Regions from separate parts of the Isoptericola sp. NPDC057559 genome, predicted to be linked through region 1. Evidence: riboswitches for the same ligand, from Rfam matches in the RefSeq annotation. Region 1 holds a riboswitch; each other region holds the start of a gene.
The links. Region 1 has a riboswitch for thiamine pyrophosphate ahead of ACFU5J_RS19530 (bifunctional hydroxymethylpyrimidine kinase/phosphomethylpyrimidine kinase). Riboswitches for the same ligand answer to the same signal wherever they lie in the genome.

Region 1 (6,175 bases):
GAGCCACGGGCCCGCGACCTGGCCGAGGGTCGAGAGCACGACCAGGACGCCGGCGAGGCCGAGGGCCCCGAGGCGCGGCCGGAGCATCTCGCCCAGCAGGCGCATCGAGCGGGACCGGACGGCGCGCGACGTCTCCTTGTCGAGACGGGTGGCGTCGTCCGCGCTCGCGTCGGTGGGGCGACGTCGCCCCTGGTCCCCGGCGGGGGCGGGGGCGGGGGTGCTGGGGCGGCTCACCGCTGGACCTCCTCGGTCTGGGCCTGCTCGGCATGGTCCTGCTCGGTGTGGTCCTGCTCGGCCCGGGCGCGGTCGGGCTCTTCCCGGCCCGAGTGCTCGGCGCTCTCCTCCCAGTCCTGCTCGAGGCTGGAGATGACGTGCCGGTAGTGGGCGTCCGTGGCGAGCAGCTCGCTGTGCGTGCCCACGGCCGTGATCCGCCCGTCCTGCAGCACGGCGACCCGGTCCGCGAGCGCCACGGTCGACGGGCGGTGCGCGATGACGAGGCTGGTGGTGCCGTCGAGCACGGACCGCAGGCGGGTGGTGACGGCCTCCTCGGTCGCGACGTCGAGCGCGGACAGGGGGTCGTCGAGGACGAGCACCGCCGGCCGGGCGGCGATGGCGCGGGCGAGGGCGAGGCGCTGGCGCTGCCCGCCGGACAGGGACAGCCCCTCCTCCCCGATCCGCGTCTCGACGCCCTGGGGCAGGTCGGCGACGAAGCCGGCCTGGGCCACCTCGATCGCCTCGTGCAGCCGGCGCTCCCGCTCGGCCTCGGGGACGGCGTCGGGGCCGGCCTCCGGGACGCCGAGCAGCACGTTGTCGCGCACGGACGCGGAGAACAGCGTGGGGTCCTCGAAGGCGACCGCCACGGCGCGCCGCACGTCGTGGCGCCGCATGCGGCGCACGTCCACGCCGTCGAGCAGCACCTCGCCGCCCGTGACGTCGAAGATGCGCGGGACGACCATGGCGAGGGTGGACTTGCCGGACCCGGTGAGGCCCACGAGCGCCGTGGTGGTGCCGACCGGCAGCTCGAGGTCGACGTGCTCGAGCACGGGGCGCGCGGAGTCCTCGTACCGGAAGGTCACGTCGCGCAGCTCGAGCTGCCCGCGGGAGGCTCCCACCTCGACCGGGTCCGCCGGGTCGGCGAGCGGGTTCGGGGTCTCCATGACCTCGAAGAAGCGGTCGACGGCGGTGCGGGCGTTGAGCGTCATCGAGAGCGTCATGCCGAGGTCGACCACGGGGCCGTTGATCACGGCGGCCGTGAGGAAGAACGCGACGAGGCTGCCGACGGTGATCTGCCCCTGGGCGGCCAGGACCGTGCCGAGCACGAGGCACACCGCGAGGGTGACCTCGGGGATGAGCTGCAGCGCGGTGGTGACGGTGGCCTGGTTGCCGGCCTTGCGGATCTCCGTCTGGCGCAGCTCCTCGGCCTGGTCGGTGAACGAGTCGAGGGCGTCGCGGCCGCGGCCGAAGGCCTTGAGCACGCGGATGCCGTGCACGGACTCCTCGACGGTGGTGGCGAGGTCGCCCGACTGGTCCTGCGAGAGGCGCGCGATGACGCGGTAGCGCCGCGAGAAGCGGAACGCGATGACCGTCACGGGGATCGCGCCCGCGAGGTAGACGAGGCCGAGCCAGCCGGCGGTGGCCAGGAGGATCCCGACGCCGACGACGATCGTCACGGCGCTGACCACGAGCTGCAGGAGGCCGAAGATCAGCCACCGGCGGAGCAGGCCGAGGTCGCCCATGATGCGGCTGAGCAGCTGGCCGCCGGGCCACCGGTCGTGGAAGGCGACCGGGAGGTCCTGCAGGTGGCGGAACAGCGACATGCGCATCTCCGCCTCGATCCGCGTGCCGGGGTACATCACGAGGTTGCGCCGCAGCAGGACGAAGCCGGCCTCGGCGACGCCGAGCACGAGGACCAGGACGACCGGCACGACGAGCGCGCCCAGGTCGTGGGCGGCCGCCCCCTCGGCGAGCGGGCCCTCGACCAGGGTCTGCAGCACGCGCGGGATCGCGAGGGCGGCGAGGCTGGCGCCCAGCGCGGAGAACAGGCCGCCGATGAGGCGGGGCACGGCCGGGCGCACGTACGGGTACAGCCGCCGCACCGACGCGATCGTGGAGAGCTCGGAGCCCGCGGGGGCGGCCGTGGCCTGCGGGCCGGCGGGACCGGGCGGCCCCGACGACCGGCCGGGCGGGGTGCCGGGCGCGGCGGGTCGGCGCGCGGCGGAGGAGGCGGAGCTCCTCCTCGGACTGTCGGAGGGATCGGCGCCTGCGGCGCCTCTGCTGCTGCTGCGCGGTGCGCGCGTTGTGTCGGGCATCACCACCATTCTGACACCCGCCACCGACACGCTTGCCCCGGTCACCCCTCCTTGGCAAGCGTTTGCCCGGCACGCGGTGAAGGCGCGGCGAAGGCATGGCGCCGGGCTGACCCGGCGGGTGACCCGAGGCGCCCCGGCGCGGCGGACCTCACCCCGCCGCGGCCCCGGCGAGCGCGACCGCACGGGGCTCGGCGGCCTGGTCGAAGAACGCGAGCTCGTGCTCGCACGCCCGCTGGAAGGCCGCCGCCATCCGCGCCCGCGTGGCGGGCCCGGCGTCCCCGGCGGCGCGGCGCAGGACGGCGACCGCCCGGCGGGTCGAGGCGGCGAACTCCTCGTCGGCGTAGGTGCCCAGCCAGGCGGAGTACGGGTGGCCGGGGCGGTTCAGCGCGGCCAGCCGCTCCCCCACGTCCTGGTAGATCCAGTAGCAGGGCAGGACGGCGGCGACGAGCGTCGCGTAGTCGTCGCCCGCGCCGCGCAGGTGCTCGAGGTACGCCGCCGTCGTCCGGCTGGCCGGCACGTCGGTCGGCTCGCCGCCGAGCCAGCTCGTGTGCAGGTCGAGCTCCGTGACCAGCGCGCCGTGCGCCCCGCCGGCCCAGAAGGTCTGCTCGGCGCGCGTGGGGGCGAGCTGGCTCGCGCGGGCCAGGCAGCGGGAGTACTCGCGCAGGTAGATCGCGTCCTGCTCGAGGTAGGTGCGGAACCGGTCGGCGGCGAGCGACCCGTCGCCGAGCGCGCGCACGAACGGCAGCCCGTCGATCGCGGCGCGCACCGGGGCGGCGGCGTCCCACCACCGGTCGACGGCGGCCCGGCCGGCCGCGGCGGCGGCACCGTCCTGCGCACCCGGCCGCTCCCGCTCCACCGCGCCCGACGGGGTGCTCTCCGCGAGATGGTCGACGGGCCCGTGCCCGCCGCCGACGCGCAGCGCCTCCCCCGCCCGGATCGCGGCCGCGAGCCACGCCTTCGTGGCGCGCAGCGCCTCGGCCCAGTCGCCGGTGCGGGCGTACCGGGCCGCCAGCCCGCTCGACAGGGAGCAGCCGGTGCCGTGCGTCGCCGTCGTACGCACCCGCTCGCCGGCCAGCTCCAGCAGCACGCCGTCGGCACCGACGAGGGCGTCCGGGGCGCCGGCGCCGTCGTCGCCGGTCAGGTGACCGCCCTTGGCCACCACGAGCACGTCGTGGCGCGCGGCGAGCCGGCGCGCCTGGTCGAGCGCCGCGGCCCAGGAGGCGGCCGGCGGCTCCTCGACGAGCACCGCGAGCTCCGGCAGGTTGGGCGTGACCACGTCGACCCTCGCGAGCAGGTCCCGCACGGCGCGCTCGGCCGTCGGGTCGAGCAGGCGGTCGCCGCTGGTGGCCACCATCACCGGGTCGAGCACGACGGCCGGGCGGGGCGACGTCGCCCCGCCCGGCAGCCCGTCCAGCCACGCCCCGACGGCCCGCGCGACGGGCGCGGCCGCGAGCATCCCGATCTTCACCGCGTCGATCGCGACGTCGTCCGCGAGCGCGTCGAGCTGGGCCGTGAGGAACTCCGCGGGCGGCACGTGCACCCCCCGCACGCCGCGGGTGTTCTGCGCCGTCAGGGCGGTCAGCGCCGCCATCCCGTACCCGCCCGCGGCCGCGACCGCCTTGAGGTCCGCCTGGACCCCGGCGCCGCCCGAGGGGTCGGAGCCCGCGATCGCGAGGACGCGGGGCCGGCTGGGCGGGGCCGCGCGGTCGGTGGTGCCGTGCTCGGTGGTGCCCTGGCCCGTGGTGCCACGGTCGGTGGTGCCCTGGTGGGCGGAGCTGTCGTAACGTGCGCGCACGCTCATGCCGACATCCCTTCGCTAGTACGAGCTAGATCAGGTTCGACGGGTGTGATCTCAGCGTCCAGGCGCCGGCCGGGGCCGACGGCGGGAGGCACCCCGTGTCGTTCGGCGCCACCGTAGCCCACCGCCCGCGAGGGGCGTCCGCGCGTCCCACCAGGCGCGTCGCCCGCCGGGATAGGGTGCGGGGGTGTCCGTGGTCGTCCGTCGTGTGCGCGAGCTCCTCGTCGCCGGCACGACGCTCAGCATCGCGGCCGCCGCCCACCTCCTGGCCGGCGGCTCGCTGCCCGGTGCACCCCTCGCGTGGCTGGTCGTGCTGGCGCTCTCGGCGCCCGTCGCCGTCTGGACGGCGCGACGCCGGCTGACGCTCCGTCGCCTGCTGCCCGCCATGGTCGCGCTGCAGCTCGTGCAGCACTCCGCCCTGTCGGTGCTCGGCGCCGCCCCCGCCGGTGACGCCGGGACGACGGCCACCGCCCTCGCCGGGCACGCCGGCCACGACCTCGGGCCCGGCTCCCTGCCTCCCGCGGCCGGCGTCGCCACGCACCTGGAGCACGCCGCGGACGGCGGCACCACCACGTGGATGCTCGCCGCGCACGCCGTCGCGGTCGTCCTGACGGCGCTGCTGCTGGCCGCCGGCGACCGGGCCGCGGCGAACGTCGCCTCGCACCTGGCGCACGTCGCCCTGCTGGTGCAGGGCCCCCCGGCGCTGCCCGTGGTGCGGCGCGGCCCGGTCGTCGCCGGGCCCGCCTGGCGCCCGCTGCCCTGGGACGCCCGCCGCCGCCCCGCGCCGCGCGGACCGCCGTCGTGGCGCGGCGCCCTCGTGCGCGCCGCCTGAGCCTGCCCCGGTCCGAGGTCGGACGGGGCGGGCCCCGCCGTCCCACGACCCCCTCGAACCACCGGAGCAGACAGCCATGTCCTCGACCACCCTTGCCCGCACCAGCCCCCGCCGCGCCGCCGTCGCCGTGCGCACCCGCCGGCTCGCCGGCGCGGCCGCCCTCGCCGTCCCGGCCCTCGTGCTCGGCGCCGCCGCCGCGTCCGCGCACGTGACGGTGACGCCGGACTCGGCCGAGTCCGGCGCCTACGCCACCCTGACCTTCAAGGTCCCCAACGAGTCCCCCGAGGCCTCGACGACCGCCGTGAAGGTCGCCCTGCCGACCGACACGCCGTTCACCAGCGTGTCCGTCGAGCCCGTCCCCGGGTGGAGCGCGAAGGTGACCCGGGCCGCGCTGCCCGAGCCCGTCGACGTCCAGGGCACCACCCTCACCGAGGCGCCCGCGAGCGTCGAGTGGACCGCCGACGACCCGGACGCCGGCATCGCGCCCGGAGAGTTCCTCCGCTTCTCGGTCTCGGCCGGCGCCGTGCCCGACGGCGTCGACACGATCACGCTTCCGACCACGCAGACGTACTCCGACGGCGAGGTCGTCGAGTGGGACCAGCCCGCGACGGGCGACGACGAGCCCGAGCACCCCGCCCCCGTGCTGCAGGTCGTCCCCGCGACCGGGGGCGACGCGCACGGCGCCGCGTCCGACACGGCGGCGCAGGCGTCGGACGGGGCGGGCGCCGACGGCGGCTCCGACGACACCCTGCCCCTCGCGCTCGGCGCGGCCGGCCTCGGGCTGGGCCTCGTGGGCGCGGTGACGGGCGTCGCCGCCCTCGCCCGCACGCGCGCCCGGACGGGGCAGCAGTGACCCGCCGCCGGCGCGGCACGGCCCGCCGCGCGCTCCTGGCCGGCGCGGGCGCCGTCGGGCTCGCCCTCGCGGGCGCGGTCGGGCTGGCCGGGCCGGCGAGCGCGCACAACGTCGTCGTCGGGACGACGCCGGCCACGGGCTCGACCGTGACCGAGGCGCCCGAGTCCGTCGAGGTGACCTTCGACGAGGCGGTCCTCAACCTCGCCGCGGACGGGTCGAGCACCGTGATCTCCGTGACCGACGCGGACGGCGCCGAGCACGCGACCGGGTGCCCCACCACCCAGGACCGCACGGCGTCCGTGCCGGTGACGCTCGGCCCGGCGGGCGAGTACACCGTGGACTGGCGCATCGTGTCCGCCGACGGGCACCCGACCAGCGGGCAG
Region 2 (6,175 bases), on a different contig from region 1:
CGATCGACACCAGCGAGTTCTTCGTGGCCGTGGCCGCGAGCCTCGGGTTCCTGTTCGGCCTCGGGACCGCCGGCATCAACCCGTCCTGGGCCCTGGCGCTGCTGATCGGTGGCCTCATCGCCGCCCCGATCGCCGCATGGCTGGTGCGCCTCGTGCCCCCGCGGGTCCTCGGCTCCGCCGTCGGCGGCATCATCGTGCTCACCAACGTGCGCACCCTGCTGAGCCTCGACGAGTTCCCCGTGGCCCCGGGCGTGCGCTCGCTCGTCCTGGGGATCATCGCGGTGGGCTGGGCCGCCGCCGTCGTCTACTCGCTGCGCCAGCACCGCAAGGCCCTCGCGGAGGAGAAGGCGGAGGGCGAGGTGGCGGCCGTGGCGGCCCCCGCGCCGACGCCCGCCGTCTGATCCAGCCCCGCCGGCGGCCCGCGGACGACGCGCCAGCCGGCCGAGGCGTCGCACGACCGACGACCCCGTGGTCGCGCCCCCGAAGCACCGGGGGTCGCGACCACGGGGTCGAGTGCTCCGCGCGACGGGCGCCGGCGCACACCGTTGCCACGGGTCCGCATTTTCCCCCGCGCGAGCCCCTCCACGGGGTGGCGCCGACGCCTCGTCCCGGTACCGTGTGAAGCCAAGAGATCTGCCTGGCAGACCCAGCTGCACCGCACTGGGAGGTGAGCCATGTCGATACCCGGCACTCCGAACGACCACCAGCGCCGCGAGCTCGTCGCTCTCGCGGAGCTGCTCGGCGCCGGTAGCCAGCTGCTCGTGGGCCAGTACCGCGTCGAGGTCGCCACGGGCTCGTGGTGGTGGTCGGACGAGGTCTATCGGATCTTCGGGCGGGAGCCCGGGGCCATCGAGCCCGGTCCGGAGGTGCTCCGCGCCCACCTGCACCCCGACGACCGCGAGCGGCTCTCCCGCACCGCGACGGTGGCGCTCGGGACCGGGCGCCCGTTCGCGGGCGGGCACCGCGTGGTGGACGACCACGGGCGCACGCACTCGGTGGTGGTGACCGGGCAGGCCCGGCACGGCGCCGACGGCGCGTCGTCGCAGCTCGTCGGCTACGTCATCGACACCAGCCCCGTGGTGCGCGACGCGCTGGAGCGCGAGGCCCACCGCGCCGTCTCGCGGGCGTTCGTCGCCGCCGCCGCGTCGGAGCAGGCGAAGGGCGCGATCATGGCGGTCTGCGGCGTGGACGAGTCGGTGGCCACGGAGGTGCTCACCGACGTCGGCGCCCAGGTGGGCGTCTCCGCCCAGTCCGCGGGCGAGCAGGTGATGAAGGAGCTCTCGCGGCCCGTCGGCGACCGCGACACGGCGCTCACCGCCGCGGAGGTCGTCCGGGGGGCGCCGCCCGCGAAGGACGCGGCCGACCGGCTGAGCCACGCGCTCGCCGCCGTGCGGCCGGTGGACCGGCCCCACGGCCACGACGCGCAGCTCGCGCGCCGTCGGCCCCGCGCGAGCCGCTGACCCTCACGCTCGGCACGCGCGGCTCCGGACGGGCGACGGCCCGGGCTCGCGCGGTGCGGGCCCGGGCCGTCGGCGCTCAGTGGCTGGGGATGAAGCGGGCGGCCGCGCGCACGGCCCCCCGGCGCGCGAGCCGCTTCGCGAGGACGGCGACGCCCCCGGAGACGGCCGCGAAGGTCACGGCCTGGATGATGGAGATCTCGTCGTCGTCCACGTTGGTGGGGGCGACGTTGCCCGTCGCCTTCTCCCACACCACCCCGATCAGCTTCTGCGCGACCCATCCGGCGGCGATCGTCAGCACCACCGTGCCGACCTTCACGCCCAGCGGCTGCTCGGTGTCCGTCACGTGCTCTCCCTCGGTCGGTCCCCGGCGTGGCCGGTGCGTCGTCGTACGGTGCCCGCGGGCGTCGTGGCACGTCAGGCATGTCACACCAGGGCCCCGCGGACGGGACCACGGTAGCGCGGCGCCGGTGTGTAGGCTCGTGGTGATACGACAGGGGAGCGCCCACCGGCGCTGAGAGTGCGGAACGCCGCAGACCCTCGAACCTGACCCGGTTAGGACCGGTGGAGGAAGTCGGGAATCTCGTTCCCTGCGGGACGGCCGCACCACGACGGTGCCGGGTGCCCGCAGGACCCCCTTCTCGCACTCTGAGGAGGACAGCATGACCCACAGGACCTCGCGGCCCCGGACCACGACGGCCGCGGCGGGCGTCGCCGTCGTCGCCCTGCTGCCGCTGCTGGCGGCGTGCGGCGGCGGGAGCGGGCCGGACGACGCGGCGAGCGCGTCGGACACCCTCACGCTCGTCACGCACGACTCGTTCGCCGTCTCCGACGACGTGCTGGCCGCGTTCGAGAAGGAGTCCGGCCTCACCGTGAAGCAGGTGGCCCCGGGCGACGCCGGCACGCTGGTGAACCAGCTCGTGCTCACCAAGGACGCGCCGCTGGGCGACGTCGTCTTCGGCGTGGACAACACCTACGCGTCGCGGGTCGTCGACGCGGGTGTCTTCCAGAAGTACCAGCCGGCCGACCTGGACCCGCGGGTCGCGGCGTACGCGCCGGACGACCTCGCGGGCACGCTGACGCCCGTCGACGTGGGCGACGTCTGCATGAACCTCGACGACGGCTGGTTCGAGAAGAACGACGTCACGCCGCCGGCCACGCTGGAGGACCTCGCGAAGCCGGCGTACCAGGACCTGACCGTCGTCACGAACCCCGCGACGTCGTCGCCGGGCCTCGCGTTCCTGCTCGCCACGATCGGCGCGTTCGGCGCCGACGGCTGGCAGGGCTACTGGTCCGACCTGCGCGCCAACGGCGTCAAGGTGGCCGAGTCGTGGGAGGACGCTTACTACGTGGACTTCTCCGGCGCGGGCGAGGGCGGCAAGCGGCCGATCGCGCTGTCGTACGCGACGTCCCCCGCGTTCACGGTGACCGACGACGGGAAGTCGTCGACCACGAGCGCGATGCTCGACACGTGCTTCCGGCAGGTCGAGTACGCGGGGGTGCTCACGGGCGCCGCGAACCCCGAGGGCGCCGAGAAGCTCGTCGACTTCCTCACCTCCGAGGCGTTCCAGGCGGACGTGCCCGGGCAGATGTACATGTACCCGGCCGACCCGGGTGTCGAGCTGCCCGCCGACTGGCAGCAGTTCGCACCCCTGGCCGACAAGCCGTTCGAGGTGGCGCCCGCCGACGTGGCCGCGCACCGTGACGAGTGGATCGAGCAGTGGACGGCGACGGTCGTCGACTGATGCGCCGCACCGGCGTCCCGGCCGCGCGGGTCACCCGGTCGGCGCGGTGGCGCGCGGACCGCTGGGGCGCATGGCTCGGCTGGGGCGCCGCCGTCGTGCTCCCGCTGGGGTTCCTCGCGGTCTTCTTCGCGTGGCCCGTGGTGTCGCTCGTCCTGCAGGGGTTCTTCACCGAGACCGCGGCGGGGCGCGCGCTCGACCTGTCCGGCTTCGCCGAGGTGCTGTCGCAGCCGCGCACGTGGCGGATCGTCGGCCAGACGCTGGCGCAGGCCGTCACGGGCACGGTGCTGTCCGTGCTGCTGGGCCTGCCGGGCGCGTACGTGCTGTACCGGTGCCGCTTCCCGGGCCGCACGCTCGTGCGCGGCCTGGTCACCGTGCCGTTCGTGCTGCCCAGCGTGGTCGTCGGCGTCGCGTTCCGCGCCTTGTTCGCCCCCGGTGGCCCGCTCGGCTGGGCGCACCTGGAGGAGAGCTTCGCCGGCATCGTGCTGGCGCTCGTCTTCTTCAACTACGCCGTCGTGGTGCGCACCGTGGGCGGCATGTGGGAGCGCCTGGACCCGCGCGCCGAGCAGGCGGCGCGAGCCCTCGGCGCCACGCCCTGGCGCGCCTTCCGCACGGTGACGCTGCCCGCCCTCGGGCCGGCGATCGCCTCGGCCGCCGCGGTGGTGTTCCTGTTCTGCGCGACGGCGTTCGGCGTCGTGCTCGTCCTCGGCGGGCTGCGCTACGGCACCATCGAGACGGAGATCTGGATCCGCACCACCCAGTTCCTCGACCTGCGCTCCGCGGCGGTGCTCTCGGTGCTGCAGCTCGTCGTGGTGGGGGCCGCCCTGGCGGTCAGCTCCCGGGCCCGGTCCCGCCGGGAGCGCGCGCTGCACCTCACCAGCGACCGGGTCGCCGCGCACCGGCTGCGGCTGCGCGGGGGCGCCGACGGCGCGGACATCGTGCCCGCCCTCGTCACGCTCGTCGTCGTGGCGGGCCTGCTCGTGCTCCCGATGGCCGGCCTCGTCACCCGGTCCCTGCACGGCCCCGACGGGTCGTGGAGCCTCGCCAACTACGCGGCGCTCGGCACCACCGGCGGGCGCAACGCGCTCACGGTCACGGTGTGGGAGGCGCTCGCGAACTCGCTGCGCACCGCCGCCTGGGCCGCGGCCATCGCCGTCGTCGTCGGCGGGCTCGTGGCCCTCGTCGTGTCCCGGCGCCCGCGCCGGGCCGGCCTGCGGCGGGCGGTCGGGGTGCTCGACGCCGCGTTCATGCTGCCGCTCGGCGTGTCCGCGGTGACCGTCGGGTTCGGCTTCCTCATCACCCTGGACCGGCCGCTCGGGCTCGACGTCGACCTGCGCACCTCCGGCGCCCTGGTGCCGATCGCGCAGGCCGTCGTGGCGATCCCGCTGGTCGTGCGGACGATGCTGCCCGTGCTGCGGGCCATCGACCCGCGCCTGCGCGAGGCGGCCGCCACCCTGGGCGCGGCGCCCGGGCGGGTGCTGCGGTCCGTCGACGGGCCGCTGGGCGCGCGGTCGCTCGGTCTCGCCGTCGGGTTCGCCTTCGCCGTCTCGCTGGGGGAGTTCGGCGCGACGTCGTTCCTCGCCCGCCCGGAGACGGCGACGCTGCCGGTGGTGATCTTCCGGCTGATCGGGCGGCCCGGGGCCGAGAACTACGGCATGGCGCTCGCGGCGTCCGTGGTGCTGGCCGTGCTCACCGCGACCGTCATGATGGTGGCCGAGCGCCTGCGGGGCGACCGGCCGGGAGGGGAGTTCTGATGGGGCACGACCGCCAGGGGGGCCTCGCCGTCACGGGTGCCGTCGTCCGGTACGGGGCCACGCGCCGCCGGCCGGGTTCGGTCGCCGTCGACGGGGTGTCGCTCGACGTCGCGGCCGGCGAGATCGTGGCGCTGCTGGGGCCGAGCGGCTGCGGCAAGTCGTCGCTGCTGCGCGCCGTCGCGGGGCTGGAGCCGCTCGCGGGCGGCAGCGTCGCCTTCGACGGCACGGACCTCGCGGGCGTGCCCGTGCACCGCCGCGGCTTCGGCCTGCTCTTCCAGGACGGGCAGCTCTTCCCGCACCGGGACGCCGGGCGCAACGTGGCCTACGGCCTCGAGACGCAGGGCCTGCCGCGGGCGGAGCGCGCCGCCCGGGTGGCCGAGCTGCTCGCCGACGTCGGCCTCGCCGGCTACGAGCGGCGGTCCGTCGCGACGCTGTCCGGCGGGGAGAAGCAGCGCGTCGCGCTGGCCCGCGCCCTCGCCCCGCGCCCGCGCCTGCTGCTGCTCGACGAGCCGCTGTCCGCCCTGGACCGCCGGCTGCGCGAGCGCCTCGCCGTCGACGTCCGCGACACCCTGAAGGCGACCGGCACCACCGCCGTGTTCGTCACGCACGACCACGACGAGGCGTTCACCGTCGCCGACCGCGTGGCCGTCATGGACGCCGGCCGGCTGCTGCAGGTGGACGCCCCGGACGTGCTGCTGCGCGCGCCCGCCGGCCCGCGCGTGGCCGAGTTCCTCGGCCTGTCCCCGGGCGACGCACCGGACCCCCGCGACTCCCCGGACGCGTCCGGTGCGTCCGGTGCAAGGACCGCCGCCGTGACGACATCATCGAGGCATGACGCGGTCTGACGGCCGGAGGCGGCGGCTCGCCGCCGCGGCGTGGGGCGTGCCGTGCCTCGCGCTGCTGGGCGCGTGCGGTCCGGGGAACGGCGAGGGCGCCTTCGCCGCCCGTGAGCCGCTCCCGACGTGCGGGGAGGTGACCGCGCGCCCGGACCTCGGGGAGGGCGAGCCGACGACGGAGCTGGCCGAGGCGTTCGCCTGCCTCGACGCGGCGTCGGCGCGAGGGGACGGCGCCGAGCTCATCGTGCGGTCTCGGACGATCGAGGGGGACCCGATCGTCGAGTACCACCGCGTCGGGCCGAGGATCGACGGGCTCGAGGTCTACGTCGACCGCACGCAGGACACGTTCGGTGACCGGACCTGGACCTACCGGTCGTGCCCGGAGA
Region 3 (5,975 bases), on a different contig from region 1:
CCTGCTCGCCGGCTCGGACGACAAGAGCTTCAGCACCGACTCCGCCGCACCCGCGGTGACCCACTCCCTCACGACACCCCAGCCTGGAGCCGCAGCATGACCGCCACCCCCCGCGCCGTCGAGCTGGCGATCGCCGCCGCCCGGGCCGCCTCGGACCGCAAGGCGCAGGAGATCATCGCGCTCGACGTGAGCGAGCAGCTCGTCCTCACGGACGTGTTCCTCATCGCGTCCGGCACCAACGAGCGCCAGGTCTCGGCGATCGTGGACGCCGTCGAGGAGGCGATGATCAAGGCCGGCGCCAAGCCGATCCGTCGCGAGGGCAAGGCGCAGGCGCGCTGGGTGCTGCTCGACTTCGGCGACGTCGTCGTGCACGTGCAGCACGCCGAGGACCGCGTGTACTACGCGCTGGAGCGCCTCTGGAAGGACTGCCCCGCCATCGACCTGCCCGAGGACGCGCGGGGCGGCGACGGCGCGGCCGCGGCGGCGGAGTACGGCGACGCCGCGGGCGACGGAGCGATCCGCCTCGCGGGCGACGAGCGGTGACGGCCGGCACGGTCGTCCTGCTCCGCCACGCCCGTACGGCGTACAACGCGTCCCTGCGGCTGCAGGGGCAGATCGACATCCCCCTCGACGACGTCGGCCGGTGGCAGGCGGGGGAGGGCGGCTCCGCCCTCGCGTCGTCGCACCGGGCGACGCGCATCGTGTCCTCCGACCTGGGCCGCGCCCTCGAGACGGCGACCGCGTACGCGGAGGCGCTCGGCGGCGCCCCCGTGCAGACCGACGTGCGGCTCCGCGAGCGCGGCTTCGGCGACTGGGAGGGCATGACGGGCGCGGAGATCTCCGCGCGCTGGCCCGAGGAGTACGCCGCCTGGCGGCGGGGTGCCGAGCCGGCGGGCGCGGGGGCCGAGTCCAAGGCGGCCGTCGCCGCGCGGATGACCGAGGCGGTCGCCGAGCACGCCGAGCAGCTGGACGACGACGCGACCCTGGTGCTGGTCTCCCACGGCGCCGCGATCTCCCTGGGGGTCACGGCCCTGCTCGGTCTCGACCCGACCTCGTGGCGCGGGCTGGCCGGCATGCACAACGTGCACTGGTCGCACCTGCACCGGTCGGGGGAGGGCGCCGTCCCGGCCTGGCGGCTCGTCGCGCACAACGTGGGCGCCGGATACCCGCTGGACCACTGGCAGGCCGGTCCGGACTGGAATTTGGAACCTGACCCGAAGTCTGCCTAAGATATCGACGTTCCGAGGGGCGCAAGACCGGAGGAACACACCGAATCAGACGAATCGTCGGTCGCTCGCGGCCACGAGAGTCGGTTCTCGGGGCTGTGGCGCAGCTGGTAGCGCACCTGCATGGCATGCAGGGGGTCAGGGGTTCGAGTCCCCTCAGCTCCACCCCGACGAGAAGGCCCGGAACCCTCAGGTTCCGGGCCTTCTCGCATGTGCGGGGTCTCGCGCCGGCCCACGCTGCGGGACGACCTTGCGCCCGGCGACCGGTCGCCTAGGGTGGGCTGCGGCCGCGTCGTCGGCCGCCACATCTGAAGACACCCATGACAGGGGAGCGCCGTCGAAGGGGCGCTGAGAGTGCGGGCACGAGCCGCAGACCCTTGGAACCTGCTCCGGTTAGCACCGGCGAAGGGAGTTACCTGGAATGTCCGCGCCCATCGCACGTCCGACCGTCCTCGGGACGGTTCGCGCGAACCTGCGGTACCGCACCGTCGACCTGGTCACGATGGCGATGCTCGGCGTCGCCGTCGGCGTCGTCTTCTGGGGCTGGACGCAGCTCTACCACCTGCTCTCGGCCGGTCTGGTCGTCGTGTTCCCGCCGGCCACCGGCCTGCTCGGCGGCGGATGGCTGCTCGGTGGCGTGCTCGGCGGACTCATCGTCCGCAAGCCCGGCGCCGCGCTGCTCACCGAGGTCGTGGCCGCGAGCGTCGAGGCCCTGCTCGGCGCAGGCTGGGGCTTCTCCGCCATCGTCTCGGGCGTCGTGCAGGGGTTCGGCGTCGAGCTCGTGCTGGCGCTGTTCCTGTACCGGCGGTTCGGCAGCGCCGTCGCGGCGCTGTCGGGCGCCGCGGCGGGCGCCTGCGGCGCCGTCTACGAGTGGTTCGCCTACTACCCCGACTGGCAGTGGGGCTTCCGCCTCGCCTACCTCGGCCTCTTCGCGCTGTCCGGCGCGCTCCTCGCCGGGCTCGGCGGCGCGGCGCTCGTGCGCGCCCTCGCCCGCGCCGGCGTGCTCGACGCGTTCGGGCCCGGCAGGGACCTGGCCGACCGCGCCGCCCGGGGCTGAGGGGTGGCGCGCGCACGGCTGCAGGGCCTCACGTGGCGCCCCACCGGTCGGGCGGCACCCGTGCTCGACGGGCTCGACCTCACGGTCGGCGCCGGGGAGCGCGTCGGGCTCGTCGGGCCCAGCGGGGCCGGCAAGTCGACCGTGCTGCACGCCCTGGCGGGCGTGCTCGGCGACCCGCTGCCGGGCGACCTGTCCGGCACCGCGCACGTGGACGGCGTCGTCGGCCTCGTGCTGCAGGACCCGGGCGCCGCCGTCGTCGCCGAGCGGATCGGCAGGGACGTCGCGTTCGGGCCCGAGAACGCGGGCCTGCCGCGCGACGAGATCTGGCGCCGCACCCGCGGGGCGCTCGACCGCGTGGGCCTGCGGTACCCGCTCGACCGGCCCACGTCGGCGCTGTCGGGCGGCGAGCTCCAGAGGCTCGCGCTCGCCGGCGCGCTGGCCCGCGACCCGGACCTGCTGCTCCTCGACGAGCCGACCGCCATGCTCGACCCGGACGCCGCGGCCGAGGTGCGGTCCGCGGTGCTCGACGCGATCGCCGGCACCGACACCTCGCTGGTGGTCGTCGACCACCAGGTCGGGCCGTGGCTGGAGCACCTGGACCGGGTGGTCGTGCTCGGCCCGGGCGGCGTCGTCACGCACGACGTCGCGCCGGGCGCGCTGCGCCCGCCGGGGCCGGGGACGGAGCCCGCGCTCCGGGCAGCGCTCACGGACGCCGGCGTCTGGCTCCCGGGGGTGCCGGCGCCCACCCCGCTGTCGGTGCCCGCGGCGCTGGTCGCGCCGGAGGACGCCGGGCCCGACGTGACCGTCGACGCGCTCGGCGTCGACCTCACGACGCGCGGCCTGCACGGCCGCACCACCACCCGCGCGCTCGACGGCGTCGACGCCCGCCTCCCTGCCGGCCGTCTCACCACGATCACCGGCCCCTCGGGGGCCGGGAAGTCCACGCTCGTCGCGGCCCTGGCCGGGCACCTGCGGCCCGCGCGGGGCCGCCTCGCCGGGGCGCCCGGACGCGGCACCCGGTCCCGCGAGCTCGCCCGCCGCTGCGGCTGGGTGCCGCAGCACCCCGAGCACGGGCTGCTCGCCCTGCGCGTGCGCGACGAGGTGGTGCTCACCGGTCGGCGGCTGGGCGTGCCGGTGGACCTGGAGGCGGTGCTCGGGCTGCTGCGTCTCGACCACCTCGCCGACGCGCACCCGTTCCGCCTCTCCGGCGGCGAGCAGCGGCGCCTGGCCCTGGCGGCGGCGCTCGCGCACCGGCCTCCCCTGGCGCTGCTCGACGAGCCGACCGTGGGCCAGGACCGGCACACGTGGGCGGCGGTGGCCGGGTGGGCCGTCGCCGCGGCGGGGCACGGCGCCACCGTCGCGGCGAGCACCCACGACCGGCACCTCGTCGGCCTCGCCGACCACCGCGTCGCCCTGCCGCCGTGCAGGCGGGACGGGCAGGACCGGGGCGCGTCCGGCCCGGGGCGGGTGGTGGCGGCGTGACCGGGGTGCTCGGGCGGGTGAACCCGCTCGTGCTCGTGGCGCTCGGGCTGCTGGGGTTGGTCGCCTCGTTCGGGGTGCGCGACCTGGCGTCGGCGGCCGTCGCGCTGGGCGCCTGCCTCGTCTGCGGGGTGGCGGGCCTGCCGCGGAGGTCCGGCGCGCCGGCCCGCTATCTGGCCGTGGTCGTGGCCGTCGCGTCGGTCACGTGGTCCACGTGGCTGCTGGGCGGGCGCGACCTCGAGGTCGCGGCCGTCGCGGGGATGCGGATCGCGGTGCTCGCCCTGCCCGGGGTCGCGCTCGCGCCCCTGGTCGACCCGAGCGGGCTGGCCGACCAGCTGGGCCAGCGCCTGCGGCTGCCCGCGCGGTTCGTGGTCGGCGTGGCTGCCGCGCTCCAGCGGTTCGAGCGGCTCGGCGCCGTCTGGGAGCAGGCGTCCCGCGCCCGCCGGTCACGCGGCCTCGGGCCGGGGCGCGGGCACCTCGACCGCGGGCGGCACGCCGCCTCCGTGACGTTCGCCGTCCTGGCGGCGACGCTGCGGGACGCGACGACGATGTCGGTGGCGATGGACGCCCGCGGTTTCGCGGGAGCGGGGTCGCGGACGTGGGCCGAGCCGGCGCCGTGGGCCCGGCACGACACGGTCGTGCTCGGCGTCGGCGTGCTGGTCGCGGCGCTGCCGTTCGCCGTCCTCGCGGCCGGGTAGACGGCAGGCGCGCACACTGGGGGAGGAGGTGCGCGCATGGACCGACCGGAGGCACGCACGGAGCACGACTTCGACGCCCTGTACGCGGGGGACGTCCCGCCACCGTGGGAGATCGGGCGGCCCCAGCCCGCGCTCCTCGCCCTCGTGCGCCGGTCCGTGCTCGCGGACCCCGTGCTCGACGCCGGGTGCGGCACCGGCGTGCTGGCGCTCGCCGTCGCGCGGGCCGGGCACCGGGTCCTGGGGGTCGACGGCGCGGCCCACGCGATCTCCCGCGCCCGGGAGCGGGCCGCCGAGGCGATCCTCGAGCCACCCGGCGAGGTGCGCTTCGAGGTGGCCGACGCCCGCCATCTCGACCGGCTGGACGTGCGGCCGCGCACCGTGCTGGACTCCGGCCTGCTGCACACCCTCGACGCGGGCGGCCGCGCCGCCTACGTGGCCGGGCTCGCCGCGATCTGCCCGCCGGGCGCGCTCGTCGCCGTGCTCGCGATGTCGGTGCACGCCGGTCTCGGCTGGGGCACCACCGCGGACGACCTGCGCGCCGCGTTCGCGTCGGCGGACTGGACGTCCACCGAGGTCACGGACGCGGAGCTCGTCGCGCGGCCGGCCGACGACGAGCGGCACCTGCCGGCGCTGCTCCTCACGACGCGGCGCGCGTGAGCCCCTGCCTCTCGACGGCGGCGAGCAGCGCGCGGGCCTTGGCCGGCCCCACGGCGCGGCCGGGTCGCGCGGCGACCGCCTCCAGCCCGGGGAAGGTCGCGGCGTCGGCGGGGACGAGACCGCGGCGGGCGGCCTCCGCGAGGTAGGGCAGCGAGGCGTCGGCGACGTCGAGCACGCGGGGGAGCCAGCGGGGCAGGGGACCGTCGGTGGCCCCCGCCGCGGCGACCGCCTCGGTGAGCACCGGCCAGAGGGCGGGCAGCGTGGCGGGGCGCCGCTCCACCAGGCGGACCATGCGCGCGGGGCTCGCCGCGGGCTGCGTCACCAGGGCGCGCGCGGCGAGGCGGACGCCCGCCCACCCGAGGGCGCCGTTCCCGATCAGCTCGCGCACGACGCGCTCCCCGCCGATCCCGGCGTCGCCCTCGTGGCACAGCATGGACAGGGCGACGGCGTGCAGGGCCGCGCTGCGCGGCGGGATCCCGCCGGGCGGTGTCCGCAGCGGCCCGCCCGTGCCCTCGGTGCGGTTGCGGTGCTCGTGCGCGCGCAGCAGGCCCGCCTCGGCGTCCCAGGCGAGCCACGCCTCGGTGCCGCGCGCGGGGTAGCCGGACGGGTCGGGCTCCTCGCCCTCGGCGCGCACGACGGCGTCGCACTGGCCCTCGCGCTCCAGGTCGTAGGCCCACACCTTGACGACCCGGTAGACGCGCCCAGGGTGGGCGGGGAGCCGCAGGTCGAGCGCGAGCAGCTTCGTGGGGGCGTCCGGGTCCTGCCAGGCGGCGGCGATACGCACCCCGTCGTCGACGACGGGGAGCGTCGCGACCCCCGCGGGCCACACGGCGTCGAAGTCCGCGGGCGCGCTCGCGG

Region 2: linked by a shared signal. The riboswitch ahead of ACFU5J_RS10645 (thiamine ABC transporter substrate binding subunit) and the one ahead of ACFU5J_RS19530 (bifunctional hydroxymethylpyrimidine kinase/phosphomethylpyrimidine kinase) in region 1 are both predicted to bind thiamine pyrophosphate.
Region 3: linked by a shared signal. The riboswitch ahead of ACFU5J_RS21800 (ECF transporter S component) and the one ahead of ACFU5J_RS19530 (bifunctional hydroxymethylpyrimidine kinase/phosphomethylpyrimidine kinase) in region 1 are both predicted to bind thiamine pyrophosphate.

Annotation. Positions count from the first base shown of each region.
Region 1 covers NZ_JBHVFQ010000031.1:17,923-24,097, reverse strand. The annotation lists gene ACFU5J_RS19540 (ABC transporter ATP-binding protein) at 1-234, opposite strand, end outside; gene ACFU5J_RS19535 (ABC transporter ATP-binding protein) at 231-2,096, opposite strand; gene ACFU5J_RS19530 (bifunctional hydroxymethylpyrimidine kinase/phosphomethylpyrimidine kinase) at 2,458-4,110, opposite strand; TPP riboswitch at 4,101-4,216, opposite strand; gene ACFU5J_RS19525 (hypothetical protein) at 4,295-4,939, shown strand; gene ACFU5J_RS19520 (YcnI family protein) at 5,016-5,792, shown strand; gene ACFU5J_RS19515 (copper resistance protein CopC) at 5,789-6,175, shown strand, end outside.
Region 2 covers NZ_JBHVFQ010000008.1:165,758-171,932, reverse strand. The annotation lists gene ACFU5J_RS10660 (sulfite exporter TauE/SafE family protein) at 1-401, shown strand, start outside; gene ACFU5J_RS10655 (PAS domain-containing protein) at 675-1,460, shown strand; gene ACFU5J_RS10650 (DUF4235 domain-containing protein) at 1,537-1,803, opposite strand; TPP riboswitch at 1,943-2,047, shown strand; gene ACFU5J_RS10645 (thiamine ABC transporter substrate binding subunit) at 2,120-3,202, shown strand; gene ACFU5J_RS10640 (ABC transporter permease) at 3,202-4,953, shown strand; gene ACFU5J_RS10635 (ABC transporter ATP-binding protein) at 4,953-5,798, shown strand; gene ACFU5J_RS10630 (hypothetical protein) at 5,785-6,175, shown strand, end outside.
Region 3 covers NZ_JBHVFQ010000052.1:279-6,253, forward strand. The annotation lists partial or broken gene ACFU5J_RS21780 (hypothetical protein) at 1-100, shown strand, start outside; gene rsfS (ribosome silencing factor) at 97-543, shown strand; gene ACFU5J_RS21790 (histidine phosphatase family protein) at 540-1,229, shown strand; tRNA gene ACFU5J_RS21795 (tRNA-Ala) at 1,319-1,391, shown strand; TPP riboswitch at 1,542-1,654, shown strand; gene ACFU5J_RS21800 (ECF transporter S component) at 1,648-2,283, shown strand; gene ACFU5J_RS21805 (ATP-binding cassette domain-containing protein) at 2,287-3,765, shown strand; gene ACFU5J_RS21810 (energy-coupling factor transporter transmembrane component T) at 3,762-4,460, shown strand; gene ACFU5J_RS21815 (class I SAM-dependent methyltransferase) at 4,497-5,117, shown strand; partial or broken gene ACFU5J_RS21820 (hypothetical protein) at 5,098-5,975, opposite strand, start outside.